DNA from 3 places in the Pseudomaricurvus sp. ABR4_320 genome. Region 3 is predicted to be linked to each of the others. Evidence: predicted binding sites of a transcription regulator. Region 3 holds the regulator's gene; each other region holds the start of a gene.

What was found. Region 3 encodes FNR, which switches genes on or off when oxygen is low (the NO sensors DNR and NnrR bind a similar motif). Its sites were predicted from a motif close to TTGATNNNNATCAA; they were not measured.
Positions count from the first base shown of each region.
Region 1: a site for FNR is predicted at 4,029-4,042, ahead of ccoN (cytochrome-c oxidase, cbb3-type subunit I). Genes of this name have one in related genera too.
Region 2: a site for FNR is predicted at 7,192-7,205, ahead of ACXAFR_RS25985 (FeoA family protein). Genes of this name have one in related genera too.

Region 1 is NZ_JBSWVF010000008.1:227,541-237,881, forward strand. Features, by position in the region: gene rnt (ribonuclease T) at 1-227, opposite strand, end outside; gene pyrC (dihydroorotase) at 238-1,272, opposite strand; gene ACXAFR_RS17385 (flagellar protein MotY) at 1,531-2,475, shown strand; gene ACXAFR_RS17390 (argininosuccinate synthase) at 2,633-3,856, shown strand; gene ccoN (cytochrome-c oxidase, cbb3-type subunit I) at 4,157-5,599, shown strand; gene ccoO (cytochrome-c oxidase, cbb3-type subunit II) at 5,618-6,229, shown strand; gene ACXAFR_RS17405 (cbb3-type cytochrome oxidase subunit 3) at 6,257-6,457, shown strand; gene ccoP (cytochrome-c oxidase, cbb3-type subunit III) at 6,461-7,360, shown strand; gene ccoG (cytochrome c oxidase accessory protein CcoG) at 7,711-9,150, shown strand; gene ACXAFR_RS17420 (FixH family protein) at 9,227-9,808, shown strand; gene ACXAFR_RS17425 (heavy metal translocating P-type ATPase) at 9,805-10,341, shown strand, end outside.
Region 2 is NZ_JBSWVF010000028.1:30,170-40,510, forward strand. Features, by position in the region: gene ACXAFR_RS25960 (ATPase) at 1-187, opposite strand, end outside; gene ACXAFR_RS25965 (TA system antitoxin ParD family protein) at 184-663, opposite strand; gene ACXAFR_RS25970 (ATP-dependent DNA helicase) at 754-3,102, shown strand; gene ACXAFR_RS25975 (DUF6607 family protein) at 3,161-4,330, shown strand; gene feoB (Fe(2+) transporter permease subunit FeoB) at 4,438-6,825, opposite strand; gene ACXAFR_RS25985 (FeoA family protein) at 6,822-7,118, opposite strand; gene ACXAFR_RS25990 (YbhB/YbcL family Raf kinase inhibitor-like protein) at 7,311-7,787, shown strand; gene ACXAFR_RS25995 (carboxy terminal-processing peptidase) at 8,163-10,301, shown strand; gene xthA (exodeoxyribonuclease III) at 10,310-10,341, shown strand, end outside.
Region 3 is NZ_JBSWVF010000004.1:134,337-144,677, forward strand. Features, by position in the region: gene ACXAFR_RS09635 (VacB/RNase II family 3'-5' exoribonuclease) at 1-1,926, opposite strand, end outside; gene ACXAFR_RS09640 (hypothetical protein) at 2,118-2,339, opposite strand; gene ACXAFR_RS09645 (BolA family protein) at 2,648-2,965, shown strand; gene trhO (oxygen-dependent tRNA uridine(34) hydroxylase TrhO) at 3,074-4,012, shown strand; gene ACXAFR_RS09655 (hypothetical protein) at 4,226-4,519, shown strand; gene ACXAFR_RS09660 (DUF4202 domain-containing protein) at 4,627-5,214, opposite strand; gene ACXAFR_RS09665 (OmpW/AlkL family protein) at 5,393-6,100, shown strand; gene fnr (fumarate/nitrate reduction transcriptional regulator Fnr) at 6,202-6,972, opposite strand; gene ACXAFR_RS09675 (hypothetical protein) at 7,009-8,226, opposite strand; gene ACXAFR_RS09680 (alpha/beta fold hydrolase) at 8,411-9,349, shown strand; gene ACXAFR_RS09685 (DUF3014 domain-containing protein) at 9,440-10,300, shown strand.

The sequences.
Region 1 (10,341 bases), on a different contig from region 3:
GCCCCTTCGAAAGGTTCGATGTGGTAGTCGATGGTGGACTCTGCAAAGAGATTGCCGTCGTCATCCATATTAAGGATGACGGCAGCGACTTCCAGCAGGGCATCGGTGCGCGAATTAAATCCTCCGGTTTCCACGTCGATGATGACCGGAAGAAAGCCTCGAAAGCGCAATGCAAGCGGGGACTTGCTGTTCTCTGATGTGCTGAGAGATGGATCGGCGGGTAGCAAAGTATCTTCCTTAATTAACCAGTTTCCACTGTAGGGTTTCACCGGCAAGTACGGGCATTAAATCACCTCCGGGAAAGGGGATGGATTCTGGCACCTGCCAGGGTGTTTTTTCCAGGGTAACCTGGGTTTCATTGCGAGGCAGGTCATAGAAGTCGGCGCCAAAATGGCTGGCGAAGTCTTCCAATCGTTCAATGGCTCCAGCCTCGTCAAACGCCTCCGCATAGAGTTCAAGAGCATGAGGGGCGTTGTATACGCCTGCGCAGCCACAAGCCGCTTCTTTGCGGTGGCGGGCATGAGGCGCGGAATCTGTGCCGAGGAAAAACTTGGGATTGCCGCTGATGGCCGCTTCCAGTAATGCTGTTTGGTGAATATTTCGTTTGAGAATGGGTAGACAGTAGAAGTGGGGGCGAATTCCTCCGACAAGCATATGGTTGCGATTGAACAGCAAGTGGTGTGGGGTAATCGTTGCTGCGACCTGACTGCCCGCTGAGGTTACAAAATCAGTAGCGTCGCGGGTCGTTATATGCTCAAGCACAATCGGCAGCTGAGGGTAGCGTGCTACCAGCGGTTGAAGCGTGCGATCGATAAAGATTTTTTCGCGATCAAAGATATCGACATTACTGTCTGTCACTTCACCGTGTATGAGCAGGCGCATTCCGCATTCCTGCATGGCTTCGATGGCAGGGTAGATATGGGCAATATCTGTGACGCCAGAATCTGAATTGGTGGTTGCCCCTGCGGGATAGAGTTTACAGGCGACAACGCCCGCAGATCTGGCTTCTTTGATGATTTCAGGTGAAGTGCGATCGGTCAGATACAGCACCATTAGCGGGGTAAAATTCCTATCGGGCGGAATTTCTAACTTGATTCTGTCGGCATACGCCAGCGCCATTTCAGCCGTGGTAATTGGCGGTACGGTGTTGGGCATGGTGATGACCCGATGGAACACTTTTGCAGCATCTGTGACCGTGGTCTTTAACGCGTCGCCGTCCCTGAGGTGGATGTGCCAGTCGTCGGGCTGGGTCAGGGTGATGCTGTTGTTCATGATTGTGCTCGTCCTCAGTGCCAAAGGCTGAATGCTACCGAATTATGGTGCTAAAGCACAGCGGAGTGCCGCCGATAACATGGGTATCAAAGTGCTCAAATCCCGTCTGAATTGCGGCATATGGGTTCCCGAGAGGGTTCGAAATCAAGGGGTTTGGCGCTAAAATTTTCTTATTGGGTGTTGTTTTAGGTGCTATACCCAGAGTATTCGTTGGTCGGCAGTAGGGCCGCGGTAGTGTCGGTGAGGCAATGATCCGTTATGAGCTTGATAGTCACAACAAGAGCTATGTTGGTGAGTAATTGTGAGAGATTCGTCGTCGCCACCTTGCTGATTGCTTGTGTGATGGGCGCCCCTCGTGCATTCTCAGCTAGCGCTTATCAGGTGCCTATGGATGCCTCCACCTGGACTGCTGAGACGTCGGTGTTCGCCTGTCGTCTAAGCCAGGATATTCCCCTATTCGGCGGTGCGACTTTCGAGAGGTTGGCTGGCGAAGAAGCCAAGTTTTTGTTGAACTCATTGTCCCCTCGATTGGCATCGGGAAAAGCCATGCTGAAGCTCAAGGCGCCCGCATGGAAGCCGGAATCCGTCACCCGTGAGCTTGGCTATGTGGATGTTACCCAGGGGCGTTTACCCATTACTGTGGTGAAAGACAAAGCTGAACGTATGCTTGAAGCTTTGCAGCATGGTCTCGATGTTGAATTCACCCGTGCGGCCTGGTTTGGCGGAGAAGAAAGCCTTCGAGTACGACTGAGTACCATCAATTTTCGCGCCCCCTATGAGCGGTATTTACAATGCCTTGCTCAATTGCTGCCCGTTAATTTTGATCAGATCCGCAGGACCTCAATCTTTTTCGCGCCCGGCGCAGCGGATCTCCCGGCGAGCGAAGAAGTGAAGCTCGACAATATCGCAATCTACGTGCGAGCCGATGAAAGTGTTGAGTCTTTTTATATTGACGGGCACACAGATTCTGATGGCACCCGTAGCGATAACTTGGAGCTTGCCAAGAAGCGCGCCGAGATGGTTCATCGCCTGCTCGTTGAGCGAGGTATTCCGCCCGAGAAGATTACCACTCGCTGGCACGGTGAGCGCTACCCGGTAGCGAGTAATCGCTCCGCTGGTGGACGCGCTAAAAATCGCCGAGTAACGATTCGACTGGAGAAAAATGATGAGGGAACCCTGCCTTCGCTAGCTTCCAGCCGATGACCTTATAAAGACTTTTCGGTTCATCTTTTCGTCGAAAATTTTCTTTAATGTCTGTGAAAAAGCGTTGATTGGAGCTACAATTCGCGCCCCAAAGCGCTTGAAAGAGTGCGCTGTCGTTTCCCTCGTATAAGTTCTCTGGTTGTTTCGGGAGTGTGTCATGTCTGCAGTCAACAAGGTCGTCCTTGCCTATTCAGGTGGTTTGGATACCTCCGTCATTGTCCGCTGGTTGCAGGAAACCTACGATTGTGAAGTCGTCACTTTTACCGCTGATATCGGTCAGGGGGAAGAGGTAGAGCCGGCTCGAGCTAAGGCTCAGGCAATGGGCGTGAAGCAGATTTATATCGAAGATCTGCGCGAAGAATTTGCTCGCGATTATGTCTATCCCATGTTCCGCGCCAATGCCATATACGAAGGTGAGTATTTGCTGGGCACCTCTATTGCGCGACCACTTATTGCCAAGCGACTGATTGAAATTGCCAACGAAACTGGTGCTGATGCGATTTCTCACGGCGCAACCGGTAAAGGCAATGATCAGGTTCGCTTCGAATTGGGTGCGTACGCACTAAAGCCTGGAATCAAAGTTATTGCACCGTGGCGCGAGTGGAATCTGACGTCTCGCGAAACGTTGATGAAGTATTGCGAAGAACACCAGATTCCTGTCGATTTCGCGAGCAGTAAGAAGAAAAGTCCCTATTCCATGGACGCTAATTTGCTCCATATCTCCTATGAAGGGGGCAATCTGGAAGACCCATGGTGGGAAGCTGATGACCCGGAGATGTGGCGTTGGACCGTAGCGCCTGAGCAGGCGCCGGATGAGCCAACGTATCTTGAATTAACCTATGAAAATGGTGATATCGTTGCTATTGATGGTCAGGCGATGTCTCCGGCAACGGTTATGGCTCATCTCAATAAAGTCGCCGGCGCCAATGGTGTCGGACGCCTAGACATCGTCGAAAATCGTTATGTCGGTATGAAGTCCCGCGGTTGTTATGAAACTCCGGCAGGGACCGTCATGCTGAAGGCGCATCGCGCCATTGAGTCGTTGACCCTGGATCGGGAAGCGGCACATTTAAAGGATGAGCTGATGCCTAAGTATGCCAGTTTGGTCTACAACGGTTATTGGTGGAGTCCTGAGCGAAAAATGCTGCAAGCCGCGATCGATGAATCGCAAAAAGCGGTGAGTGGCGATGTTCGCGTGAAACTCTACAAAGGCTCTGTATCTGTGGTTGGTCGCCGCTCCAGTGAATCCCTGTTCGATGAAAAAGTCGCAACGTTTGAGGATGATGCTGGCGCCTATGACCAAAAGGATGCTGCTGGATTTATCAAGCTGAACTCGTTGCGGTTACGCATAGCCGCAAATAAGGGGCGAGATTTCAGCTGATAATGAGCCGGTGAAAAGCCGGCAAATTATTAAGAATATAGACAGTTAATACTGCATTTGCTGTTGGACCGTGCCGGCAGCCTGTTCGGTGCCCGATGTCATTCGGGCGCGATACTCTACACTACAAGTTAATCAGCCTGAAGGGGCTGGTGTGCGCTGAGTCCGGCCGGTGTTGACCAGAATCAACAACTGGCAGACCCGATGCGGGTATGCTTGCGCTCCCTGTAGGAGACGGGGTGTTTATGCAGGCCTGGTGCACCTCATAAATGGATTAAAATTTAACCAATCAGGAATGTCACTATGAGTAGTAATCAGGTAGCGGCTGCAGAGCATCCCGTCTATGACTACAAGATAGTACGCCAGTTCGCCATCATGACGGTGGTCTGGGGTGTAGTCGGCATGGGGGTCGGCGTTTTAATCGCCAGCCAGCTCGTTTGGCCCGAACTAAACGATCTTTTCCAGCCTTATTCGCATTTTGGACGATTGCGTCCGCTACACACTAATGCGGTGATCTTTGCATTTGGTGGTTGTGCGTTATTTGCAACTTCATATTACGTCGTCCAGCGAACCTGCCAGGCCCCGCTGTTCGGTGGTTTCCTCATACCTTTTACGTTTTGGGGATGGCAGTTGGTTATTGTGCTGGCCGCGATAACACTACCGCTCGGTTACACCACCACTAAAGAGTATGCGGAGCTGGAATGGCCGATCGATATTCTGATTACATTGGTGTGGGTATCCTACGCAATCGTGTTTTTTGGCACGATCGTTAAGCGTAAGACATCTCACATCTATGTTGCTAACTGGTTTTATGGCGCGTTCATTATCACCATTGCGCTGCTGCATGTCGTTAACAGCATGGCGGTTCCTGTCACTCTGACCAAGTCTTATTCCATGTACAGCGGTGCAATGGATGCGATGATTCAGTGGTGGTACGGCCATAACGCAGTCGGTTTCTTCCTGACTGCGGGTTTCTTGGGAATGATGTATTACTTTGTTCCTAAGCAAGCGGGGCGCCCAGTTTACTCCTACCAGCTGTCCATTGTTCACTTTTGGGCGCTGATCAGTCTGTACATCTGGGCTGGGTCTCACCACCTTCACTATTCCGCTCTGCCCGATTGGACGCAAAGCCTTGGCATGGTGATGTCACTGGTTCTGTTGGCGCCTTCCTGGGGCGGAATGATTAACGGCATTATGACGCTGTCCGGGGCTTGGCATAAGCTTCGCACCGATCCGACGCTGCGTTTCCTTGTGGTTTCTCTGTCTTTCTATGGAATGTCCACGTTTGAAGGGCCGATGATGTCGATCAAGACAGTCAATGCGCTCTCTCATAACACCGATTGGACGGTTGGCCATGTGCATTCTGGTGCACTCGGCTGGGTTGCCATGATCTCTATCGGTTCTATCTATCACCTGTTGCCCGTACTCAGCGGTCGCAAGTCCATGTGGAGTGTACCGCTGGTTAACATGCACTTTTGGCTTGCCACCATTGGAACGGTTCTTTACATCGCCTCCATGTGGGTGAATGGAATCATGCAGGGCCTGATGTGGCGTGCCTTTAACTCTGATGGCACTCTGACCTATGCATTTGCTGAAGCGGTAGAAGCCAGTTACCCGGGCTACTTCGTTCGTGCCTTGGGAGGAGCTTTCTTCCTTACTGGAATGCTGCTGATGGCTTATAACACCTATCGCACCATGAGTGCCGGCGAGCGTACAGACTCTGCCGAAGCGCCACAGACTGCGTAAGGCATAAGGAGATAGACGTTGAAAAATCATGACTTAGTCGAGAAGAACCTCGGCCTGCTGATGATCCTTACTGTAGTTGCCATCGGTTTTGGTGGTTTGGTAGAGATTGTTCCTCAGTTCTTTCAGCCTCAGACGACAGAGCCTGTTGAAGGCCTGGAGCCATGGACTGCCGTTGAGCTAGAGGGGCGCGACATCTACATTCGCGAAGGCTGCCATGTCTGTCACACCCAGATGGTGCGTCCACTGCGAGCTGAAGTTGAACGTTATGGCCACTATTCTGTTGCCGGAGAATCAGTTTACGACCATCCTTTTTTGTGGGGTTCCAAGCGTACTGGGCCTGATCTTGCTCGGGTAGGTGGTCGCTATTCCGACGAGTGGCATCGTGCGCATCTATACAATCCTCGTAACGTTGTACCTCAATCCAACATGCCGGCGTTTCCTTGGTTGTTTGACAATGTTTTGGATGGGGAGCTAACCGGCAGAAAAATGGCCGCATTACGTTCAGTAGGTGTTCCTTACACCGATGAGGATATTGCAGGGGCTGAAGAGGCGGTTAAGGGAACAACCGAAATGGAGGCGTTGATCGCGTATCTCCAGCAACTGGGAACATTGCTGCAACAGAAACGCTAAACAAGGTTTGGCTGGAGGGACTTGCAATTGGATATCAACGATCTGAGAAGTTTAGCCACAGTACTTGTGGCCATAGCCTTTACCGGAGTTTGTTGGTGGGCATTTTCTCCCAGTCGTAGAAAGCGGTTTGACGAAGCAGCCAATCTCCCCTTCGAGGAAGATGATTTAGATGCGATGGAGCAGTCTTCTGCTGTCCTCCGCTCTAAGGATAAAGACAAGGCAGGATAAATTATGAGCACGTTTTGGAGCCTGTGGGTTATCGTATTAACGGTAACCAATATTGCGTTGGTCGCCTGGGTGTTATTTGCCAATCGCAAAGTAGCCGTGAGTGATGAGGCGGACCCAGAAAACAAAACCACTGGCCATTCCTATGATGGCATTGAAGAGTTTGATAACCCGTTGCCTAAGTGGTGGTTCCAGATGTTCTGCGGAACGCTGGTATTTTGGGTCATCTATTTGGTGCTTTACCCAGGATTGGGCAATTGGGGTGGTGTGCTTGGCTGGACGTCCCAGAACCAGCTGGAGCGGGAGCAAGAGAAAGCCGAAGAGCAATATGGCGCTATCTATGATGAATTCAGCGCTATGCCAATTGAAGAGGTTGCTCAGGACCCTCGCGCGCTGAAAATGGGGGTGCGCTTGTTTGCGAACAACTGCGCCGTTTGCCACGGGGCTGATGCTGGTGGAAACTACGGTTTCCCAAACCTGACGGATGACGATTGGCTGTACGGCGGTTCACCTGACACCATCAAGCAAACGCTATTACACGGACGCAACGGAAATATGCCTGCTTGGGGTCCTGTCATTGGTGAGGAAAAAGTTATCGCTGCGGCAGAATATGTACTGTCTTTGTCTGGACGTGAGCATGATGCGGCTCTTGCAGAAGATGGTAAAAAAGTCTTCGATCAAAACTGTATGGCTTGTCACGGACCAGATGGTAAAGGGATGCAGGCCCTTGGTGCTCCAAATTTGACCGACGACATCTGGCTTTATGAGGGTACTCCACAGGGGATCCGACATTCCATTCGTCAGGGGCGTAACAATGTGATGCCTGCACAGCAGGACAAGCTAAAAGAAGAGAAGATTCACCTTCTAACGGCATACGTGTATAGCTTGTCTCATTTCGAAGAATAACCGTCTGACTTTCAGGCCCGCTCATCGGGCCTGTTGAGAAAGATCTTTCCCACCCGCCGATTCTGGAATGGGGCGCCGGGTTATCGGCGGACAGGAAAGTCGAGCCCCGTTTTCGGGGCTTTTTTATGGCTGCAGTTCCGTCTCTGCGCGCGTGTAAGTTCTTTATGGGGCTGTTTGATAGGGCGTCGCCGTGGCCCAGTTAACATATTAGAAACATCGAAAGTATTTGTTTTCTGTCAACGTGCGGTCACTGGTTTTCGCTACCATGGTGATTGTTACGTACATGTGTGCAGAGACAAAATCGCAGGGCGCAGCCGTGTCACCATGCGGATTTCGAACCGGAGGTTTCAATGAACGACAAGATTCCACTCAAAGACGTCGACGAGGAGAAAACCGTTCGCTACCGACGGTTGTATGAAGAGGCCAACAGGGTCTACATCCGCAAAATTTCTGGCTTTTATCAATCGATACGACGCTACACGGGTATCCCGCTGATTTTAGGTTTTCTATTGCTGCCTTGGCTCGTGATCGATGGCCGCCCGGCCATGCTATTTGATCTTCCCGAGAGAAAATTCAATATTCTCTGGATGACCTTTTGGCCTCAGGATGGGATGTTGCTGGCATGGTTACTGATCATTGCGGCTTTTAGTCTGTTTACAGTAACAGTCCTGCTTGGAAGAGTTTGGTGTGGATTTACCTGTCCTCAGACGGTGTGGACATTAATGTTCATCTGGGCGGAGCACCTCACTGAAGGCGATCGTAACAAGCAGATTAAGCTCGACAGCAAGCCCTGGTCTTACGAGAAGTTTCTGCGTAAAGCCGGTAAGCATTCCCTTTGGGTCGCCATTGCGCTGGTTACCGGATTGACGTTTGTCGGCTACTTTTATCCCATTCGCGATTTGATTCTTGGATTCCTGCCCAGGATCGATGAGACGGGCTATGTCACCTTCGGTGTTCCCGCCGTTGCAGCCTTCTGGACGCTGTTCTTTGCGGCGGCTACATATATAAATGCTGGCTGGATGAGGGAACAGGTCTGTAAATACATGTGTCCTTATGCCCGCTTTCAATCCGTAATGTATGACTCCGATACTTTGGCTGTTCATTACGATGCCGTACGCGGAGAGTCCAGGGGACCACGTAAAGCGAAGGAAGACTATAAAGCGAATGGCAAAGGTGACTGTATCGATTGTTCCTGGTGTGTTCAGGTTTGTCCTGTAGATATAGATATTCGCGATGGTCTACAGTATGAATGCATCAATTGTGGCTTGTGCGTGGATGCCTGCAATCAAGTTATGGATAAGATGAATTATCCTCGCGGGTTGATCCGATTTACGTCGGAAGATCAGCTAAAAAATGGTTCGACCCATTTTCTGCGGCCACGCTTGTTTGGTTATTCGTTTGCCGTTGTTGCTATGATCTCCGCGTTTGTTTATACCGTGGGGACACGGGAACCTGTGTCCGTGGATGTTCTGCGGGATCGTGGTGCGCGTTTGTATCGGCTCAGTGGCGATGATGTACAAAATGTGTATACCTTGAAGATCAATAATATGGATCGTGAGGCGCATACCTACGATGTCGCAGTAGAAGGTAACGGCTCGTTTGAAGTGCAAGGATATCGCCCGATGATAATCGAGGAAGGTGAGATCTTTACTCAACCCATTCGAGTGGCAATTCCAGATAAGGAATTGACCAGTTCAAAAAACTCTATTGTCATCACAGTCACAGCGAAAGACGATCCCGCAATTACAGCTAGCGAAGAGGCCAGTTTTATCGGCCCCCATAAAGACTAATCACAGGAGTTAAGCGGTCAGTGGCGTTAAACACTCGACTGTCACTGACTCCGCTGCCAGAGAATGTAGTAACACTATGTCGCTCAACAAGCCTACCTCTTCATCAAATGATCAAGATTCAGGTCCTTGGTATAAACAATTTTGGGCATGGTTTGTCCTTGCGCCGTTGATAACGGTGATGCTGGCCTGGATTCCGTTTATGACGATTGTGCTGAAAGGGGCTGATGACGTAGTGATTGATAACTACTATCGTGAAGGCCGCATGTACAATCAGCGCCTTGATCAAGATCACCATGCTCAGCGACTGGGGATAGAAGGTGATTTGCGATTTGACCTTGAGGTGGGGGAAGTTCTGCTCACGATCTCAAGTAGTGATCCGCAATACACTTTGCCAACGTCGTTGCAGCTTTATTTGGATCACCCGGTTGAAGCGGATTACGATCAGGTAATTACCTTGCATCAGATTCGGGATGGCTACTATCGCGGGGATTTGGAGCAGCGTATCAGTCACCGTTGGTATCTTCGACTCTATCCTCATGACAGTGATCCTGCAGTTACAAGTGCGGAAGAAGCCGCCAAGCGCGCCGACAGCTGGCGGATTATTGGCGAGTTTAACCTGGATCAGGCCGACCGGTTACATTTTGGTAGCACCGAGTGAACGCAGCTTTGCGAGAGTGCTTTCACTGTGGATTACCGGTTCCTCGCAATGGGGATTTTACATTGCAGGTTGCCGGTGAGCTCCGCGAGTTTTGCTGTCCAGGTTGTCGGGCGGTTGCCGCCGCTATTGTCGATGGCGGTTTAGACAGTTTCTATCGTTTTCGCAGTGACAATAACTCCCGTCCCGACAACCACACTGTGTCTTTTGATGCGTTTGATCAGGCCGATGTCCAGGAAGAATTTGTTCACCATTATGGCGATGTCGCCGAAGCCAGTTTGCTGTTGGGTGGGATCAGTTGCGCGGCTTGTGTTTGGTTGATTGAACGTTACCTGGGTAGCCTTGATGGACTTGTCAGTGTCAGAGTCAATGCATCGACCCATCGTTGCCTGGTGCGCTGGCAGCCAGCTGTCTTATCACTCAGTCAACTAATGACGGCTCTGGCAGAAATTGGCTATACGCCCATGCCAGCAACTCAAGAGATGCAGCAGGCCTTGCGTCAGCAAGAAAACCGCAAAGGGCTGATGCGTCTGGCG
Region 2 (10,341 bases), on a different contig from region 3:
GCTGATGACGCAGACTCTCTGCGATACGCGCCGCCTGATAACTGTTGCCTTCAGGATCGTCGGGAAATACATCGCGAGCGATCAAGTCAGCATTTATAAACGGCATCCCCAAAGGTTGGAGTGCCAGTCGGTAAAACGTACTTTTGCCGGCACCGTTACCACCAACCAGCATCCACAATTGCTTCACAGAGGCTCAAACTCTCCATTGTGAAAGCGTCCAACCGTGACCTTACCTTCAGGCGAGATCTGCTCGAGGCACCCTGGGTGCGATACTGAAGCCTGATAGCGAATACGGCCGGGACTGATTGCCTGCGTCAGGCTTCCTTCGACACGCCCCTTATCCAGAGCAGCAAATACAGCATCGGCGTTAACGGCAGCCGTCGACGCGTCTTCAACCCGAATACGAACCAGACCAGCATTGACGGCAAGTAAGGTCTCTGGCGTCAAGACCTGTGCGACGCGGCGTCCTAGATCTGCCCAGTATTCAATTTGCTCTGTGGCGCTTCGGTGCAACATTGAGCCGGCAACGGTTGCCGCATCCATAAGAGAACTTTCCAGCCTGACTGGCGATGATGCCTTTGCCATAATCCAAACCTCTAACAACCGATAAGGGATAAACCTCAAGTCATTGTAGCAGTCTGCTACAAACTGATCAATATCCATACAATCCCCTATACCAGCCGCGCTTGCTGCCGAACACCTGGCTCACTACACTGGCGCCTCATTGAGTAATAAACGGTATCCCCAAAGCGGATGAGCGACAGCCCCTCACTAACCGTGTCAGTCACCACACTCTGCGATTTCGCCGCTCGTCGCGGCAGTCTCGATTACCGTTACACGCCATCGGTATCCGCCACCGAAGGGGCGGACGCCCACCGACGCCTACAGTCTCGTCGTGAACCGGGCTACCAACCAGAATATTCACTGCAGGGCTACTGGCATCAACTGCTTGTGCAAGGGCGCTCCGATGGCCATTTCACCTACAAGGACGGTCAGCCGGCGCTCGAGGAAATCAAAACCTATCGCGGAGATATCTCGCGCATTTCTGCCGATCGCCAGGCGCTTCACTGGGCGCAACTGAAGGTATATGGCGCACTGTTCTGCGCCACCGAGAGCCGAGAGTCTGTGTGGCTGCGCTTGACGTATTACAATCTCGACAGCGGAGACGAGTCCCCCCACGATCAGCTTTGGCAGCGTCAAGCCCTCTTCGATTACCGCGATACGCTGTGTGCAGGCTACGCGCGTTGGGCAGAGAACGAACAACAGCATCGACAGACGCGCGATGACTATTTGCGTAACCTGGTGTTTCCCTACCCCGCCTTTCGATCCGGTCAACGCGAACTCAGCGAAACCGTTTATAAAGGCATCGCAACCCAAACACACTTGCTGTTACAAGCGCCAACCGGCAGCGGCAAAACACTTGGTGTCTTGTTTCCCAGTCTGAAAGCGCTGGCGTATCGGTCGCTGGATCGTGCCTTTTTCCTCACGATGCGTACCACCGGCAGAACCCTGGCATTGGATGGTATTCGACAGCTGCTGGTGACCAACAGATCGACAGCGCTTGCGGAGGCACAACCGCTGCGCATTCTGGAAATGACCGCGAAGGAAAAAAGCTGCGAGAACCCGGATCGCAATTGTCATGGTGACGACTGCCCCCTCGCCGATGGCTTTTACAATCGCCTGGAAGCCGCCCGCGAAGATGCGATACAAACACCGTTGCTGGATCAGCCGAACCTGCGCACCATCGCCTTGAGACACCAACTTTGTCCCTATTTTTTTGCTCAGGAAATGGCCCATTGGAGCGACCTGGTGGTCGCTGACGTCAATCTCTATTTTGATCAGACGGCGCAACTCTATGGCCTTACCTGCCAGGATCAGTGGCGCAGCTTGGTGATCTGCGATGAAGCTCATAACCTGATTGATCGGGCTCGGGGCATGTACAGCGGCGAGCTGCCGCAAAAGCTGTTTTTAAACGCCCAGCGACGCCTGCCAGCGACGCTCAAATCGTCCCTATCGAGCGTCCTCAAGATATGGAGGGAGATGGTAAAGGATGCCCGCGATTCAAAAGCAAGTGTGCGAGAAGATTCCCGCACCGTTTGCGCACTTGCCGATTTCCCAGACGGCTTATTAACCAGATTGCATCGCCTCTCGTCCCGTATTGCGGACGCCCTGGCAGAGACACCGGACGATCGTGACTTGCAAGAGAGCCTGCTCACCATCAGTAGTTTTCTCAAACTTGTCGACGTTTTCGGAGAACATTCTTTACTGCTGTTAGACATCTCCGATACTGCCGGAGAATCTAGCCTGTTGATTGAAAATCAAATTCCGGCCGACCATTTGCAAGAACGCTTTGCCCGCGCCTACGTCAGCATTCTGTTTTCCGCGACTCTGACGCCAGCAGAATTCTATAGCGATATGCTGGGCCTGCCTGCAAAAGTCATTTGGAAATCACTGCAAAGCCCGTTTGCCGCGAGCCAAGCGGATGTGCGGCTGATCACCTACATCAGTACACGCCTGCAAGACCGAGCCGCTTCGGTATCCCTGATGGGCGAGCGCATCGTTCAACTGCAGAGCACAAAGCCGGGAAACTATTTAATCTATACGAGCAGCTTTAGTTATCTCAACGCTGTGGCCGATCACGTCGAAAAAAACTACCCCAACCTCACCTGCCTGCGTCAACGGCCAAACATGAGCGAGCCCGCCAGAGAGGAATTTATCAATAACCTGCGCACCCGCCAGGGTGTGACTGCGTTTGCTGTTTTAGGCGGCGCCTTCGCCGAGGGCATTGATCTGCCGGGACAGCAACTGATCGGAGTCGTCGTCGCCACGCTAGGCTTACCTCCGGCCGATTTTCGCGGTGAAAAACTGAAACAGCGTCTGCACGCCCGCTTTGGCTACGGCTACCAATACGCCTACCTTTATCCGGGACTGCGCAAAGTCATTCAAGCCGCTGGGCGACTCATTCGTACCACTGAAGACGCGGGCACGATAGAATTGATCGACGACCGTTTTAGCCGGGCAGAGATCACGGCACTGTTGCCCGATTGGTGGCAACCTCGATTTATCGAGTCCCCCAATCAACAGGAGCCGGTAGAAAACTAGATGTAAAAACTGGAATCACGCCATCTCGCGCCCTTTCGATGCGACTACGAGGTTAAACATGCTCAGAAAAACACTGGATTTATCGTTAGCTTCCCTGACGGCTGGCAGCACGCTGGCTTGCTTATTGACGCTGTCCAGCAGCGCTCTTGGGAACACAGAAACGACATCTTCGGACTGTACACCACCACAATTTACCTTTAGCTGGCCGCTATCGGAACACTGTGCGCCATCGCCCCGCGGTGGCAGCTCCACCGGCGCCGACGTTACTATTGATGCCGCCCCCTATCCTGGCTGGCAAAAACTCCAGGAGTCTGGCCTAACGCCCTTTGAAAAAGATCGCCGCGCGATCCTCGCGATGGCCGGCCCCTACCGAGTCTCTTTCGACTTCCTCGAAATTGCAGGGTATAAATCTGACTACCAACGAGACAAACCCTACCAATCCTGGGGCACAGAGTATGTCTATGTGGTTGCCGACGAGCCGGAATTTATCAGCCTACAGCACCTAATGGTCATGTACTTTAAAGACGCCGACGGCAAGATCTCCGAACCCATGGTGATGAAACACTGGCGTCAAGACTGGACGTATGAAGACAAAGAACTACTGGTTTACCAGGGCGAAGATCGCTGGCAACACGAAAAGGTTAGTCGCAAAGATCGCAAAGGACGCTGGAGCCAGGCCGTTTTCCAGGTCGACGATGCGCCCCGTTACGAAGCCATGGGACGTTGGGAGCACAACGACAGCTTTTCCAGCTGGCACAGCGACGAAACGTCACGACCTCTTCCTCGGCGGGAATCTTCCGTCAGAAATGACTACCAAATTCTGACCGGCTATAACGAACACATCATCACTCGCCACGGCTGGATTCAAGAAGAAGAGAATCTTAAAGAGCGCCTCGATGCAAACGGGAAACCCTTGTCTGAATTGCCGTTTCTGGCAAAGGAGATCGGCATCGCGCGTTATCAACCGGCCAGCAGTGTCGACTTTGCGCCCGGGGATGACTATATGGAAACCGCGGGGCAATTCTGGAGCGACGTCCGCAAGGCGTGGGATGAGGCTCTCGCCTCAGCCGATCGTGTTCATTTGCAAAGTGAGATTGATGGTGTTCCGTTATTTGCGACGCTATTTGACTATGCATCAAAGGTCCAAGAGCAGGCGACGTACGATTCTGCCGCAGGCTATGAATTCGCAAAACAAACCATCGCTAAGCACTTGACGACGGACAACTAAAACAACACCAAACAGCAAGCTGGCGAACACAGCGACAGCCTGCTGTTACTTGTTAAAATTCACCGATACCAAGAATCAAAAACGTTTCCCTGCCCAACGGCGAAGCATCAGCCTATTTGACGCACCGGTATAAGATTGGTGTTGCTGCTCATATGACGCCTCGCCATCCAGAACAAACCTGCCGCCCCCAGTGCGACCAAGACTACCATACCGACAATCCACCCAAGAGCAGCCCCGGTTTGAGTCACCAAAGCCCCTGATTGAAAACAGATAACGGCCAAGGCGTAAGCGACCAAGGTATTCCACGTGGCCGCAAAAAATGCCCAAAATCCGCCGGCTTCCTTATAGATAGCGCCCAATGTTGCCACACAGGGCATGTAGAGAAGCACAAACAAAATATACGAAAACGCCGCCAGTGCACCGCCGTAAAGAGAGCTCATCGCGACAAACGTCGACACATGGACTTCCTGATCCGCAGCGCTGGACTCCTGATTACTCAGGTCACCTACACCAAGCCCCAAGGGGTCTAGGAGTGCGCCACCGAGACCGGCAAGATTTTCAGGTACAGTCGCAAACGCATCGGCCAGCATTGAACCTATTGATGGCGCATCCCCTTCTTCTGCAGGTGCGTCAGCATTGGCAATCGCCGTGTACAAGGAATCGAGTGTTCCGACCACGACTTCCTTGGCGAAAATACCGCTGAAAATTCCAACCGTGGCAGGCCAGTTATCCTCTTGTACCCCCATAGGTTCAAACAGTGGCGTGATCTTCATACCGATCACCGACAGTACGGATTTCTCCGAATTTTCATTGCCAAAGCTGCCGTCTGTACCGATGGAATTAACGAAATTCAACACCACGACGACCAGAACGATGGCCTTACCGGCTCTAAGTATGAAGCCCCTCAGACGGTGCCAACTGGTCATCAGCAGGCTCTTCATGGTAGGTAGGTGATAATTTGGCAACTCCATCACAAAGAATGACAGATCTCGATTCATCAACCGTTTCTTGACCAAGGCGCCGGTTAACACCGCCATTACGATGCCCAGCAGATAGAGACCGAATACCACATTCTGCCCCTGAGCGGGGAAAAAGACGGTCGCAAACAATATGTAAACCGTTAATCGAGCACCACAAGACATGAACGGCGCCATCAGCGTTGTGAGCAAACGATCGTTGTGACTGTCCAACGCACGGGCAGACATCACCGCGGGCACATTACAACCGAACCCAACAATCAAAGGCACAAAGGATTTTCCCGGCAATCCCAGAGAACGCATTAACCGATCGACAATAAACGCCGCTCGGGCCATATAACCTGAGCCTTCCAGAAAGGACTGAAACAGAAACAGGGCGCCGATCACCGGAATGAAACTGGCGACCAATTGGATTCCGCCCCCAATACCATCGGCGATTAATGTGGTAAGCCACGCTGGAGTTCCAATGGCGAAGAGTGCTCGATGGGGTAACTCAACCAACAGCGCACCGGCCACTTGGTCAAACACGTCAATGAAGGCGCCGCCAACATGGATGGTGAACAGAAACATGAGATACATAACACCGAGAAACATCGGAAACGCCAGAAGCCGATTCAGCAAGAGATTGTCCAGGCGGTCAGTGAAACTCACCTTTGCCTGACTGTCTCGGCGAATACTCTCTGAACAGGCGCCCGCGATCCAGTGATAACGGGCATTGATAAACTGATCACTGGCAGCGGTGTCATTCTCACTCTCAAGCCGACGGGTGATCGCCTCAATCGCGAGGCGTAGATCACTGTCGAGACGTCCCAGAACCGACGCATCTTCCGCCAGCGCCGCAGTTGCCAGTAATCTGGCTGCCCGCCCGGATGAAACGTCCGGATTTAATAGGCTATTTGACTCGGCTGATTGATCACTACGGTCCAACAGAAGCTGCACATCAGCAATCGCTGTTTCTAGCGTCTCGCCCAAGTTGGCGGCTTGGGGCGCCGGACGAGGCTCTTGATCCAAGTATTTTTGGATCGCCGCAAGCAAATCCCTGAGCCCTCGCTGTTTGCTGGCGACAATCGGCACAACCGGCAATCCCAGAAATCGAGAGAGCGCTTCGGTATCAATCGTTATTCCGTGATTGTCCGCCACATCCATCATGTTCAAAACGACGATCGTCGGAATACCCGTGTCGAGTAATTGGCTGGTCAAATACAGACCACGCTCGAGACTGGTAGCGTCAATGATGTTAATCAGGCAGTCGACAGGCTCATCAAGAATAAAATTTTGTGCGATTTGCTGATCAATACTATCGTCGTCATGGGATACGCTTAGGCTGTATGTCCCGGGCAGATCAACTAACTCATAACGATTGCCAAAATATTCAAAATACCCGGATTTTTTCTCGACCGTAACGCCCGGCCAATTGCCAATTTTCTGTCGTGATCCGGTTAAATGGTTAAAGAGCGTTGTCTTACCACTGTTGGGATTACCAACCGCCGCGAGGCGTATTTGTCCAGAACCGCTCATACCTTAACCACCTCAATTTCTCCGGCTTCCTGCCAACGCAAACTCAGATAAAAACCCCTCACCCGAATCTGCACAGGATCTCCCAGAGGTGCAATTTGCTTGACCTCGAACTGCGTTCCCGGCGTCAGCCCCAGACTCATCAGGCGGTGACAATAACCTTTATCGAGATTGGCAAAACTGACAACCCGGGCATTTGCACCCACGGGCAATTCGGAAAACAACAACTTCGGAGACGACATGATGACTACCAGAGTAAAATAGAGGAAGGTACTGCAGATGGAAATCGTTATCATAAAGACCCAATCTTTGAAATGCATCTTGCAAATGACAGTGATCTCGTAAATTTTTGAAAGATTTTTGCAAAAATTGGAGTAAATCAAGTGGTTTGAGCAAAATATCTGTCCGACCACACCGGTTTTGCGTAAAAATCCGGTCAGTTGACATACGGAACCACTAATCTTTAACCTGGCTACGGAGGTAAATCCATGGGATTCATTCCATCCCCAATGACAGTAACATCCACTTCGTTTGACAATGGCAGCAAAATCCCTGAAAAGTTCACTCGTGACGGCGGAGACGTTTCACCACAACTGAGCTGGTCCAATGCACCCGCCGATGCCACCAGCTTCGCGATTATTTGTCACGACCCAGACGCCCCTCTCATCACACCGGGCAAGTATGGCTTTGTTCACTGGGTTTTGTACGGGCTGCCCGGAAACCTGACGTCTATTGATGAGAACTATAGCGGCGGCATAAAAGGTGTTAATGACTTCGGAGATCCCGGCTACGGTGGTCCTCAGCCTCCAGCAGGACACGGCCCCCATCACTACTTTTTTAGCGTGATTGCCCTGAAAGATGCACCAGAGCTAACGCCAGGGCTTAGCCTGTGGGAACTGCTTGACGCCATTGAGCCATCGGCAATTGCTATGAACAGATACGTCGGGACTTTTGCTCAATCTTAGAAAGTTCATATACCAGAGGGTGATTGACAGCGTTAGCAGTCACTTTGAAAATAGCGACATATGAAAAGGTGGTTGCTGTTCGCCAGAAGTCGGCCTCAGAAACCTAACGGTAATCGTCTAGGGGATGTCACGAATGTGCTCTTCCAGCCGGTTGTCTGGGGCGGTTACTGTAAATTGCTTGCTAAAACCGCCCCAAATGAGCTAATTCATCCGCCATATCGGCATAATTGCGTGCCAGCAAGCTAATTTGATCGATTTTTTTGCTCGAATTAGTTTGGCTTCGAAGGACTGTGATATATTTAGACGAAAATCTTGTCTAAACGCGGGTAAGCTGGCCTTTTCGCCAAAACGCTGCTGTTTTTTAAGAGACCGTCTATGCATTTGCGCTGTATTTCTTCTGCCGTATCCTCTGCCCTGTTGCTCGTGAGCTTGTCCACCATCGCGCCACAAGCCTTGAGTAAAAGTGTCGATTTTAAATTCAGTGATATTCAGGAGAAGACCGCCGTCGATATCATCGACAAGCTTTCTACTCGCCACTATCGCAACCAACCCTTCGACGATACTCTGTCTGCAGAAATGCTAGACCGGTATATTGATAGCCTGGATCCAGCCAAGGCTTTTTTTCTGAAATCAGATATCGATGAATTCAATCGCCGCTATGCCAGAACCCTTGATGATTCTTTTACCAAAGGCGACCTGGATCCTGGGTACGAGATTTTTGTTACCTACTTTAATCGCTCCCACAACATCCTGAATTGGGTCATCGACAACCTCAGTAAAGAAGATGGTTTTCAGTTCGATTTTACCAAAAATGAATATGTTCCATTGGACGAAGAAGATCTGCAGTGGGCGGTGAACGATGACGATGCCAAAGAACAGTGGCGCAAGCGCATCAAATCCAATGTACTGAGTCTCAAGCTGACGGGTAAAACCGAAAAAGAAGCCCGTGAAACATTGCTCAAGCGCTATAAAAACCAGTTGACCCGACTGGAACAACAAGATGCCGATGACGTCTTTGAAATTATGGTCAACGCACTGACCCAGCTGTACGATCCTCACACCAGTTACCTCTCCCCGCGCACTCAGGAAAACTTCAACATCTCCATGTCTCTGTCACTTGAGGGCATCGGCGCCGTCCTGCAGTCAGAAGATGAATTCACCAAAGTTGTCCGTCTGGTGACCGCCGGGCCGGCGTCAAAACAGGGTGAACTTAAACCTGCGGACAAAATCGTTGCTGTTGGCCAGGGAACTGACGGTGAAATGGTGGATGTCGTCGGCTGGCGTCTGGACGAAGTCGTGAAGCTGATTCGCGGGCCGAAAGGCTCAACCGTGCGCCTCGCGGTCATTCCTGCCAAAGCGACAGACGACAGCCAACGCAAGGAAATTAAAATCAATCGTGGCCAGGTTAAGCTTGAAGAACAGGCAGCCAAAAAAGCCGTCATCGAGCTGACGGATGGGCAAAATCTCTTCAAAATAGGTGTGATTAACCTACCGGCCTTCTACATCGATTTTGAGGCCTATCGCAACCGTGACCGCAACTACAAAAGCGCAACTCGCGATGTCAAACGACTGATCGACGAACTTGCTCTTGAAGATATCGACGGTCTTGTTATCGACCTGCGCAACAACGGTGGCGGCTCACTGCCCGAGGCAACCACGCTGACTGATTTGTTTATCGATCAAGGACCGGTAGTCCAAATTCGTCAGACCAGTGAAACCATTTCTCGCAACTATCGATCGCGCCGTAAAGCGCTTTATCGGGGACCTTTGGTTGTCTTAACCAACCGTCTTAGCGCCTCAGCCTCGGAAATTTTTGCCGGCGCCATTCAGGATTACCACCGCGGGCTGATCGTGGGAACGCAATCCTTTGGTAAAGGCACGGTGCAGTCCCTAACACCGGTACATAGCGGGCAGCTAAAAATTACCGAGTCCAAGTTCTATAGAGTCTCCGGTGAAAGCACCCAGCATCGAGGTGTCATCCCCGACGTTTCCTTCCCGGTTCTGGTAGACACCGATGAAGTCGGCGAAAGCACCTACGATACGGCGTTGCCTTGGGACAAAATTCATCCGGTTCCACACGAGCTTTACTACGACTTCGATTCCATTCTCGGTGAAATCACCCGTCGACATGAAGCAAGGCAAAAAACGGATCCGGATTTTGTTTTCTTGAATAAACAGGTCGACCAAGTCAAAGCCCGGAAAGAGAAACACCTACTATCTCTGAACGAAGAGCAGCGCAAGAAGGAACAGAAAGAACTCAAACTGCAGTCTCTGGCAATCGAGAACGAACGTCGTATGGCCAAAGGAATGGATCCATTTGCATCTGTTGATGAGTGGGAACAAGAACGAGATACCGTTGCTGAAGAGGCAACGAATGCAGCAGCCAGTGAATCAGATTCCGAATTGAATACGGAAGACGATACCTATCTGACCGAAGCCGGCTACATTTTGATCGATATGATCAATCTGATGGACGAGCAAAACAGCAACACCAATCGCGTCGCGAATTTCTGATTGGGTCACTGCCAGTGAAAATTGTCTCGTTCAACATCAA
Region 3 (10,341 bases):
TTGTTTTTCCGAATCAACCTGAGAAATCTTCACGGTGACCAGATCATCAATTTGGTAGAGTCGATCGTCGATGGTCAGACGTTGCCGCAGGTCATCCTGCTTTGCAGTTTTGGGGTTCGCTTTGACCTGACCGACGACCCCAAAATCGAGCAGTTGCACTTGCATACCCTGCGGCGATGTCCGGCTGACACGTCCTTCGAAGGGTTTGCCTTTCAGGTTTTGCAGATAATTAAGGCTTAACCAGAGTTCAGTATCGCGAGATGCTGATCGCGCAGTGGAAATGGTTTGCTGTAGCTCCGGCAGATCGGGGGCTGGTTGCGGGGTATCACCATTCAGCAGGGCTCGCAGTTGCAGATGATTGTAAAAATCATTGAAGCGTCGCAACGGCGAGGTGATGTTGGCATAGCAGGGAATGCCAAGTCCAAAATGGGGAAGCGCTTCTTGAGACAAAACACCCGGTTGCAGCTGCAAGCGCAGAGCCGCCAGGAGGCTGCTGGCTTCGGGGATAGTTTGTAAAGCCTGGATTAACGCGCGATAGCCATCAGGTGTCGCGGCATCATGTTCTGCCAGCGCAGGGAAATCGCTGGTGATGACCGCTTCAATTTGTTTTAGGCGGTCCTGGCGAAAGCCTGCGTGAGTCGAATATACCCCGGATAGAGGGTGACTTTGAAAGAACTCACCGGCACAGATGTTGGTCGCCAGCATGGCTTCTTCAACGATTTTGTGGGCCGGGGTTTTGCTGGCGCGTTTTATGTTTTGCAGCTTGCCGTTGGCGTCAACGACGAAGTGGTAGTCGTCCTGGTCTGCCATGAGCAGGGCGTTTTCGGCGCGCTGGCGGTGTAGCGCTGCGGTACAGTCTGCCAGAGCACGAATGGAAGCTGTGGTCTCTTCATCGACGCCGTCCATCGTAGCAGTGGTGTTATCTGAGGAGAGAAACTCTGAAACTCCCTGATAGCTCAGTTTGGCTCGAGAACGTATGCGGGAGAAGGTAAATTTATGACCTGTAATACGCCCATCGCGAGTGACCTGCATACGGCACAAAAGCGCTGGACGATCCTGTTCGGGCATCAGCGAAAAGCGCTCCTGACTGAGAGCCTCAGGCAGCATGGGGATCATCTGACCGGGCAGGTAAACGCTGTTTCCCCGTGATTTGGCGGCTTTTGCCAGAGGTGTTTGCAGTTGTATGGCGCAGCTGGGATCGGCAATTGCCACACAGAGCTCCCAGCCTTGTTCATTCGTTGATGCAAAAAGTGCATCGTCCATATCCAATGTGGATTCGGAATCAATGGTAACAAAGGAAAGGGCGGTGGCGTCTTCACGAGCCTCTGTTCCCCAAAGGTCGGCATCGGCCATGTCGCCAAGGCGGCGAGCTTGCTGTAACTCTTTATCAGACCATTGCCCTGGCAGGCTGTATTTCTCCGCGATGAAGCGTTGCACAATACGGCTGTCGTCGGGTTTCCCCAGAATGCTTGTGACCTTTGCCTGCCCTTTACCGTCTTCGAAAGGGTGGCGAGTGAGCCGGCAGCGAATGTAGTCACCGGGTTTGGCTTTAGAGCGCCCGTTTGGCGGAATGAAAACCCAGCGCTGCAGTTGCGGCATATTGACCGCGACAAAATGACCTTTGCCCCGCACGATGTATTGTCCTACGACTACTTTTAACGGAGATTCCAGCATCTTGTCGAGCTGGGCGTCGATCCGGTTGCTGTCCGAGCTTTTTTCGCTTTGAGCAACGCTGACTTCGACCCGATCTCCTGGGTAGACACGAGCCATTTCATTGGGCGGGAGAAACGCGCGACGACCATCGTCTAGGATGACAAAGCCAAATCGGGCCTGGCTGCCTCGGACGGTTCCGGGATGGAGGTTTTTTTCCGCGCGGATGGTTTGTTTCAACTGGCTGAGTTGATTGAGGGCGTCAGAGTTGAGCATAGCGTCGGGGGGTAAGGTGCTGAAAAAGGCGCGTATGGTAGCAGAATTATTTGCCGATTGAGAGTCTGGTAGACCTGCAAATCGGGTTTATTATCCGCGAAAGCCCATTGGCGGGCAAAATTAATGCGAAGACACTTTGAGAATTTCTATTTCAGCGACTACGGAGGGGGAGGAAAGGCGCTGGGCCTCGCTCAAGCGAGGCGATTAGGATCAACATCGGACACTTCTTCCGGAATGTCACCTTCCGATGTGAAAGCGTAGTAGTCTTCCAGGAGCGTGCGGTTCGAGCGGCGTTCGGTGGTCTTACGACGCTTGCGGTGGTACATATCGATGGGAAGGTCGCGGCAGGGGTCTTCATCGTAGCGGCGATCTGTCCCTTTGCGTCGATTGATAAAGGTCTTAGTGCTTGTCATAAAACAGTATCGGATCTCGTTTCGAATGGATGACGGGGTGACGATAATGTATTGAGTGCCTCAAATATTAGCCTAAAAATCCGTGAATACAAGAAAGAGTATCTGGCGCGCCATCCCTTTTTTATGGCGTCGTATCGTTGATCTGTGGTCGGGCGTCTATATATAGGTCCGAGCTGCAAATCCCCGTGCTAGCGAAAGCCGAGATTCGTGCCAATACGGCGCTTAGCGGTCGACAGTGAGGTTGGGGTGGAGGATACTGCTTTCAATTGGCTACAGCGATACCCTATCGATTTTAAGGAGTTGGGAATATGAAGGTGCAAAACGCTATCGTCGATCAGTTAACCCGTGATTTTCAGCCGGTTCATCTTGATGTTACCAATGAGAGTCATATGCACAGTGTCCCGCCTGGCTCAGAGTCCCATTTTCGCGTGGTATTGGTCAGTGATACCTTCGCGGATAAGCGCCTGGTTCAGCGGCATCAATCTGTTTATCGCTGTTTGAGTGCGGAGATGAGTGGTGGCGTACATGCCCTGGCATTGCATACGTATACGCCTCAAGAGTGGCAAGAGCGTGAGTCGGCACCGGCATCCCCGCAATGTCTCGGTGGCTCGAAAGCGACAGGTTAGCCGTTGCGCGCAATGTGCTTTTACGAGATTCTACTGCGGTACCTGTGCAAAAGTTGAACACTGCTATAAAATGCGCGCCCTTTCGGAAATGACTCTCTGGTGGACGCAATGAATGGTGTAACGGTTGCCGCTCTCTATAAATTTGTCGAACTTAACGACTATGAGGCTTTGCGAGAGCCATTGCTGGCGTTCTGTTTGGACCATGACATCAAGGGAACCCTGCTGCTGGCTCGTGAAGGGATAAATGGTACTGTCAGTGGTCGTCGGGCGGATATCGATACCTTATTAGAGTATCTGCGCAGTGATCCCCGCCTTGCCGATTTGGATTGTAAGTTTTCTTTTGATGAAGTCGCTCCGTTTTATCGTACCAAAATCAAGTTAAAGAAAGAGATTGTCACGATGGGGGTTGATTCCGTTGATCCTCGCAAAGTGGTCGGTACCTATGTGGAACCCGAAGAATGGAACGCGCTTATCAGCGATCCGGACGTTGTGCTCATCGATACCCGCAATGACTATGAAGTTGAGTTAGGTACGTTTAAGGGCGCGATCAATCCAAATACGTCGAGCTTTCGGGAGTTTCCTCAATACGTCGCCGATAACCTGCAGCCAGAGCGTCACAAGAAGGTCGCCATGTTTTGTACCGGCGGTATCCGTTGCGAAAAATCGACGGCTTATCTGAAAGAGCAGGGTTTTGACGAGGTATACCATCTAAAAGGCGGCATCCTGAATTATCTGGAAAAAGTCCCGTCGACAGAGAGCTTTTGGCAGGGTGACTGCTTTGTTTTCGATAACCGTGTTACTGTGGACCATGATCTGCAACCCGGAGACTACGATCTTTGTCACGGCTGCCGCTTTCCGATTTCAGAAGATGATAAAAAGTCTGAGTATTACGTTGAAGGGGTCAGCTGCCCCCGTTGTCACGATATCTTGTCGGACGAGCAAAAACAGCGTTTTACTGAGCGACAGAAGCAGGTAAGACTGGCTCAAGCCCGTAATACGCAACATATTGGTGCGCCAGCACCGGCTCGACAGAAGCCAAAGGGCTAGCCGTCGACAGGCGGAGCGACCATTTACAAGCTTTAGTTTGTTTCGGGGAAAATTCTTTTAAAATTGACGTGAATAATTAGTTGCCGGGGCTTCGTTTGGCGCAAATTATATGGTCTAATAACTCCACAAATGTAAATTTATGTATTGCTGAGCCGGTCATGTGTCAGCAGTCCTTATTTACCCGCCGAGTCATTTTACCGTAGATGCATCATAATGGATTTTACTGCCTGGACCGTTGATCTGAGTAAACGAACTGCCACCCATGTCTGTGGATTTCAACTTCAGGTTGAAGGGGATCCCAAAGATCCAAATGCCGTTCACCCGGGAAAATTCCCTCCCAATCTGAGCAATATCGATAAAGTTCGCCTGGTAAGAACGGGCATGGAAGCGATGGTCAAAGCGGCTCGTAGTCGTAACCGCTCCTCGGATGGAAATCGCAAGCCGACCACCACTTATACAGCTCCTCCAAATAGACCAAAGCGCAACACGCTGCGTTTGAAAAAATAAGCGTGAATGCCGATCCTTAGAGCGGATTAAGCCTCAGCGTCTAGTTGGTGGGCGGGTATTAAACTCAATGCCGTTTTGCCTATGGGATGCTTGGGGGCAACCTTCCCTCAGGAAAGTGCTCTGCCGACCAGTTCTGCCAGATTGGGGGGAAGCGTCAATTGAAGTGCAACGGCGTGACCTTCTTCTGACATCTTAGGCCAAGTCTTTTTGACGATGTCGATGACTTTCTCGTCGTCGTGTCTGGCGGCAAATTCCTCAAAATAGTGTGATAAAAAAACGAGGCAGGCGACATCCTCCAAGGTCTGTGTGCCGGTATCTCGTTTAATGCCTTTCTTTTGCAGTAAATCACTGACCCTCTGTTGTTCTTCTTCCGTGTAATCGCAAGTTTGCATCAATTGCGATGTTAACTCAGCGTGGAATTGCGCAAGGCGAGTTCGCCAGCGTTTGTATCCGGCTTTGTCCATTGGAAAGTCGCTGCGTGGAATTTGCCAGCGCTGAATGTGCTGGGCTCGGCAGGCGATCTGTAACAACTCATCTGCATCCGGGGCGAAAGCATGCTGTACTTCGGTCATGCGAACGCCGTAAAGGTAGGCGGCGGGTATAGATTCCTGATCTACCGTAATTCGGTTTGGGTCTTCGTTGTTTTTTTCATCAATTAAAGAAAACAGACGTGTCAGTCGGCTAATGTCGGTCATAAATGTCTCTCGTTTTATATGGAAGGATGCTGTTGATCTGGCGCAACTGGCAACTAGGTGTCGAACACTTGAAGGTTGGTTGGGGAAAAATCGTTAATCCAGATCAAGGATCCTGCGCAATTTCTATTGTCTACTATACTCCGACAATGAGACGACTTCATACAGAGAGAGCCTTACTATGAGATCATTATTTTCCCCGTTAAAGCTGGTGGCTGCTGTGTCGGCACTGTGCGTGGCGGTACCGGCGATGAGCTTTGAAGCGGGAGACATTGTCCTCCGCGTAGGTGCTGCAACCGTTGATCCTCGTGAAGATAGCGACAATATTGCGCTTGATGGTACAACAGTGACTATAGGAGGGGCACCAACAACGATTGGTTTGGACAGCGATACCCAACTGGGGCTGACATTGGAATACTTCCTGACACCCAATCTTGGCGTAGAAGTGCTGGCTGCAACACCGTTTAAGCACACTGCCGTTCTTAATGGTGGGTTGGCCGGCGTTGGTGACATTGCAGATTTTACCCATTTGCCACCGACGGTAAGCGCGGTGTACCACCTAAATGATATGGGTGGTTTTCAACCCTACGTTGGCGTCGGTTTGAACTATACCTTTATTTATGAAGAAAATTTGGATAACAGCGCTGCAGGAGCTTTGGCCGGCTTAGGTTTAACGGGCGGTGATATCGAGTTGGAAGACTCGTTTGGTATTGCTCTGCAGGCCGGGGTTGATTGGCTGCTGGATGAAAAGTGGTTGGTTAATGCGTCAGTACGCTGGATTGATATCAGCACTGAGGCCGAAATCTCTTTTGATGGCGGTAGTAAAATAAAGGCCGACGTTGATGTAGATCCATTTGTCTACACATTGTCCGTCGGCTACAAGTTCTAAGAGAAATCAGTTAGCCTGCTCGTGGCAGGCTCTCTGTAAGGCATTAGGTGATCCGTAATAGCGTGACCACTTAATGCCGATGATAAGATAATAAAAAGACGCTAAGTGCAGGGATCTTCGACATTGGCGATTTGTTTTAAGGCCGCCATGTCTGTGATACCGATTTCCTTTTTGTCGACACTTAAAATGCCATTTTTCTGAAAACGGCTAAATACGCGGCTGACAGTTTCTATTGTTAAGCCCAGATAATTTCCAATATCCGCACGAGACATTGGCAGTCGAAACGACGTTGCTGATAAATGTCGGTTGTGGTTGCGTGTCGAAATACTCAACAATAATGACGCTACCCGCTCTTCTGCGCTGTTCTTACTCAGTAGCGTAATCAACTGCTGGTCAGATTTGATTTCCTTACTCATGAGCTGAAAAAAATGTCGCTGCAAGTTGGGTAGCTGCAGACTCAAATCTTCCAGGCGAGAAAAGGGGATTTCGCAAATCGCCGAGGTTTCTAAGGCGACCGCAGAATTGGAGTAGCGATTGGTAGCGATACCATCCATGCCCACCACTTCACCAGGCAGAAAAAACCCCGTTACCTGCTCTTGGCCATCGTTAGTGACGCTGACCGTTTTGATGGTTCCGGATCTCACTGCGTAGACGGATTGAAATGGCTGGTTGGCTCGATACAAATGCTCTCCTTTCTGCAGAGGACGTCCACGCTGAATGATCTGATCGAGTCGATCGATATCGTCAACATGGAGACTGATGGGGAGGCAAATCGCGTTCAGGCGACAGTCACCACAGGATACAGTTGGATTGTGATGGCACCGGCTGCCGACACCATTGGCTGAAGAGTCACTCGCAATACGGGAGGTCATACCATCGATTTCAAATAAAAAGGCTAAAGACAATTACTATTCTGCTATACCGGCTACAGCGGGTAAAGAGAAAATGTCCCCTGTTTGGGGGTATAAGATGGGCTTTAGCAGGTCACTCAATAAAAAAATGCCTTGTTGCGTAAGCTTAATCTGATTGTCGTGCTCGCTGTAGAGCGGCGTGTTATCGACCAAAGTCTGAGATTGCCATGCGGTTAGTAACTTTGCCAAAGCCGTGCCATAAGGGGGAATCTCCAGTTTATGAAAACACATTAATTCACGCGCCATCGCCAATTGTTGGGTGTGGGAGGGGCGTGTGTAAGGCTGGTTGGGAATCTCACTGTCGCGATAATTGGCAAAGACCGAAGCGTTGCGCCACGTGTTATGCAGTCCAAAACTCTCGGCGCCCGGGCCAAACGCCAGAATGCTGTTAACGCCCAAACCGTTGTAGCCAAACGGTGTCATCTGTATCGTTTTTTCGTGAAAGGCGTTGGCGGTTCGGCTTTTCGATTTTACTAGCCAATCGTTGCCCAACAACAGATATTGGTAGTCTTCTGCAAGCTTTAACAATGTGTCAAAGAGTTCGCGGCCGGCGTTTGTATGTGGCAAACAACGCCAATGGATCGCTGTTGGTAGTCCCGCACGAGAGTCCTCTAGTTTCGGTAAAAGTCTATGGATATCTGGCGATGGCTGCCAGGAGAGTAGGGACCAGCTGTCAAAACGAAAATCCGCAATCATAGCCAAACTGCGATCGATGAGTTTGTTGCTGTAGATGCTGCTGGGTAACTGCAGGCGTAGGTGATTAAAACCCAGGCCGCGAAACAAGGCCAAGCGGTCCGCGTTTAATGTCTCTAGGCTGCAGCTGAATTGAAAATCCACGTCCGGCGGGCTGGCCAATGGGAGTCTGCGTCCAAGTTGCCACATCAGTTGGGTGATGTCTGCGTCTTCCAGGCAATCCTGAGGAATATCCCATAGAATCCAAGGGATCTTAACGTTTTGCAGATCGTCTACCGGTTTGGTACTGCGGATGTGCATCTCTCGTGCAAGGGCGCTGGTTATCTCAGCGGAGGAATAGCCCCGCCAATCACTGCACTGGAGTGAGAGCATCACGCCCATGGCGCTGTTCTGTGACGATGCCAGGGCGCCAGAGTGTTCCGCCGTTTGTGAATTCAACAACGCGCACAGAGGCGTCACAACACCACAGTAATGTCCGGGAGCTTGCGTATTGGATTGGTGGCAATTTCTTATAAGTTCCATTACGACGTTCTTTGTAGGCAGCGTGAGGAAAATAAGTGAATCGAGTCTAACCCTGTGTGCAATTGCGCTGTTGATACAGGTCAATGGGGCCAGATATAGTGACTGATAGAAATGCGTCAGCGGGTCATCTCGATGGAGAGATCTGATGATGACTTGACCAATCAGTAGAGGATTGTGTGAGCGGATGAGAAAAGACCTGACAGGGCGTGTTTTGGGGGGGCGGCTTTTCACCGGCTGGGTTTTGGGACTTTGGCTGTTGGCAGCATCGGTATGTTCCGCGGAAGACGGCGACATGGCGAAGGTCAAGGCCAACGGTGTCAGCTTGGCCTATACAGAGATTGGTGCTTCAGATGGGCCGGCTGTGTTGATGATCATGGGGCTCGGTAGCTCCCATAAATTATGGGGTGACGAGCTACCTCGGGGGCTCGCGAACGCAGGTTATCGGGTCATCTTAATGGACAATAGAGATGTGGGTGATTCCCAGCGAATGGATGCTATGGGTGACCCATGGTTGCGCTGGCAATTATTAAAGAACGCAATGGGGTTTTCCGTTGATAATCCCTATTCCGTTCAGGATATGGCGGCCGATGCAGCCGGTTTGCTCGACGCCATCGGTGTCGAAAAAGCCCATATCGTTGGCGCGTCTCTCGGCGGTGTCATTGCCCAGGTCTTCGCTGTTCAATATCCCAACAAGACGCTGAGTCTGGTCTCGGTTATGTCAACCAGTGGCGCAGAAGATCTGCCCGAACCCACCCCCGAGGCGCGCAAAAACCTGGAAGCTGCTGCATTTGCAGATGATGAAGACCCCTCCGCTATGCACGACCGAGGTTTTTATCCCGAAGGCGTGCCTCGTCAGATGCTGGCTTTTTTGGCCTCTGGTGACCGCTCGGCTGAACTTCGTAAAATCCAGGCCCCGACACTGGTGCTTCACGGTGCAGAGGACGGGCTTTTGCCGCCTGCTCATGGAGAGCATACGGCACAACTGATTCCCGCCGCTACCTTACAGATTGTGCCAGGAATGGGGCACAATCTGCCTGAGGAAGCGGTGCCGGAGCTGGTTGCTTCCATGGTGAGCCTCTTCCGTCAGGTGACGCCTACGGATCCATCCGTAAGCGGTTTATAAGCGTAATTATTCCGTAACGATGTTGTCAGACCCTTTATCGAAACGGTTAATCTAAGAGAAGAAATTGCCCGCAGGTGATATGTACCCCCTATGAACTTTAAGACCTATGCCATTATTTGCGTGATTATTGTGGTTGCCGCAATTCTTGCCTACTGCTCATTGTCATCCAATGAGCCAACAGTCTCATTGCCGCCCGAAACCGACTATCAGTCGGAAACAGTGCCAGAGCCCGCTCCAGCACCAATACCCGATGTTGAAGAAGAGCCGGAAACCGTCGCGCCGGAACCGGAGGTGGCAACCCCGGAATCAACACCCGAGCCTGATCCTGAGCCAATTGTTGAGCCGCAGAAGCCGGCAATTGATACGCCGGAGTCGTTAAACGACAGCGATGCTCTCGTCGTGTCCACTGTCGCCAAGCTATCGCCGCAATTAACCCAATGGCTGTTGCCGGAAGAGCAGGTTCGCAAATGGGTGTTGGCGGTTGATCAAATGGCAGCAGGAAAAATTCCGCAGCAGCATCTTCCGCTTGTGTATGGTATGGATAAATACAAAGTCACAGAAAATGGCGAAACCAGTTTGCCTGCTCCGGAAAATCAAGAGCGTTTGACCGCATTAATTGATGCCGTTACTGAGGTCGATCCGCAGGTGATGGCGGAATATTACCGTGCTTGGTTGCCGACGCTGGAACAGGCGTACGGTGAGCTGGGAAAAACCGATACTTTTGATGATCGGGTTAGTGCGTTGATCGAGCGACTGGAAGCCGTCGAGCCGACGCCGGGAGATGTCACTTTGGATCGTCCCCATGTGTTTTATGAATATGCCGATCCCGAATTGGAAAATCGCAGTGCATTGGAGAAATGGGTGTGGCGCATGGGCAATACGAACCGTGAGAAGCTACAGTCTTATCTCGATGCTTTAGCGCCCTATTTGCAAACTGAAGAGACGCCTTGATCGGCGTCTCGACCATGGTCGTATAGTCGCTATTTTTCAAA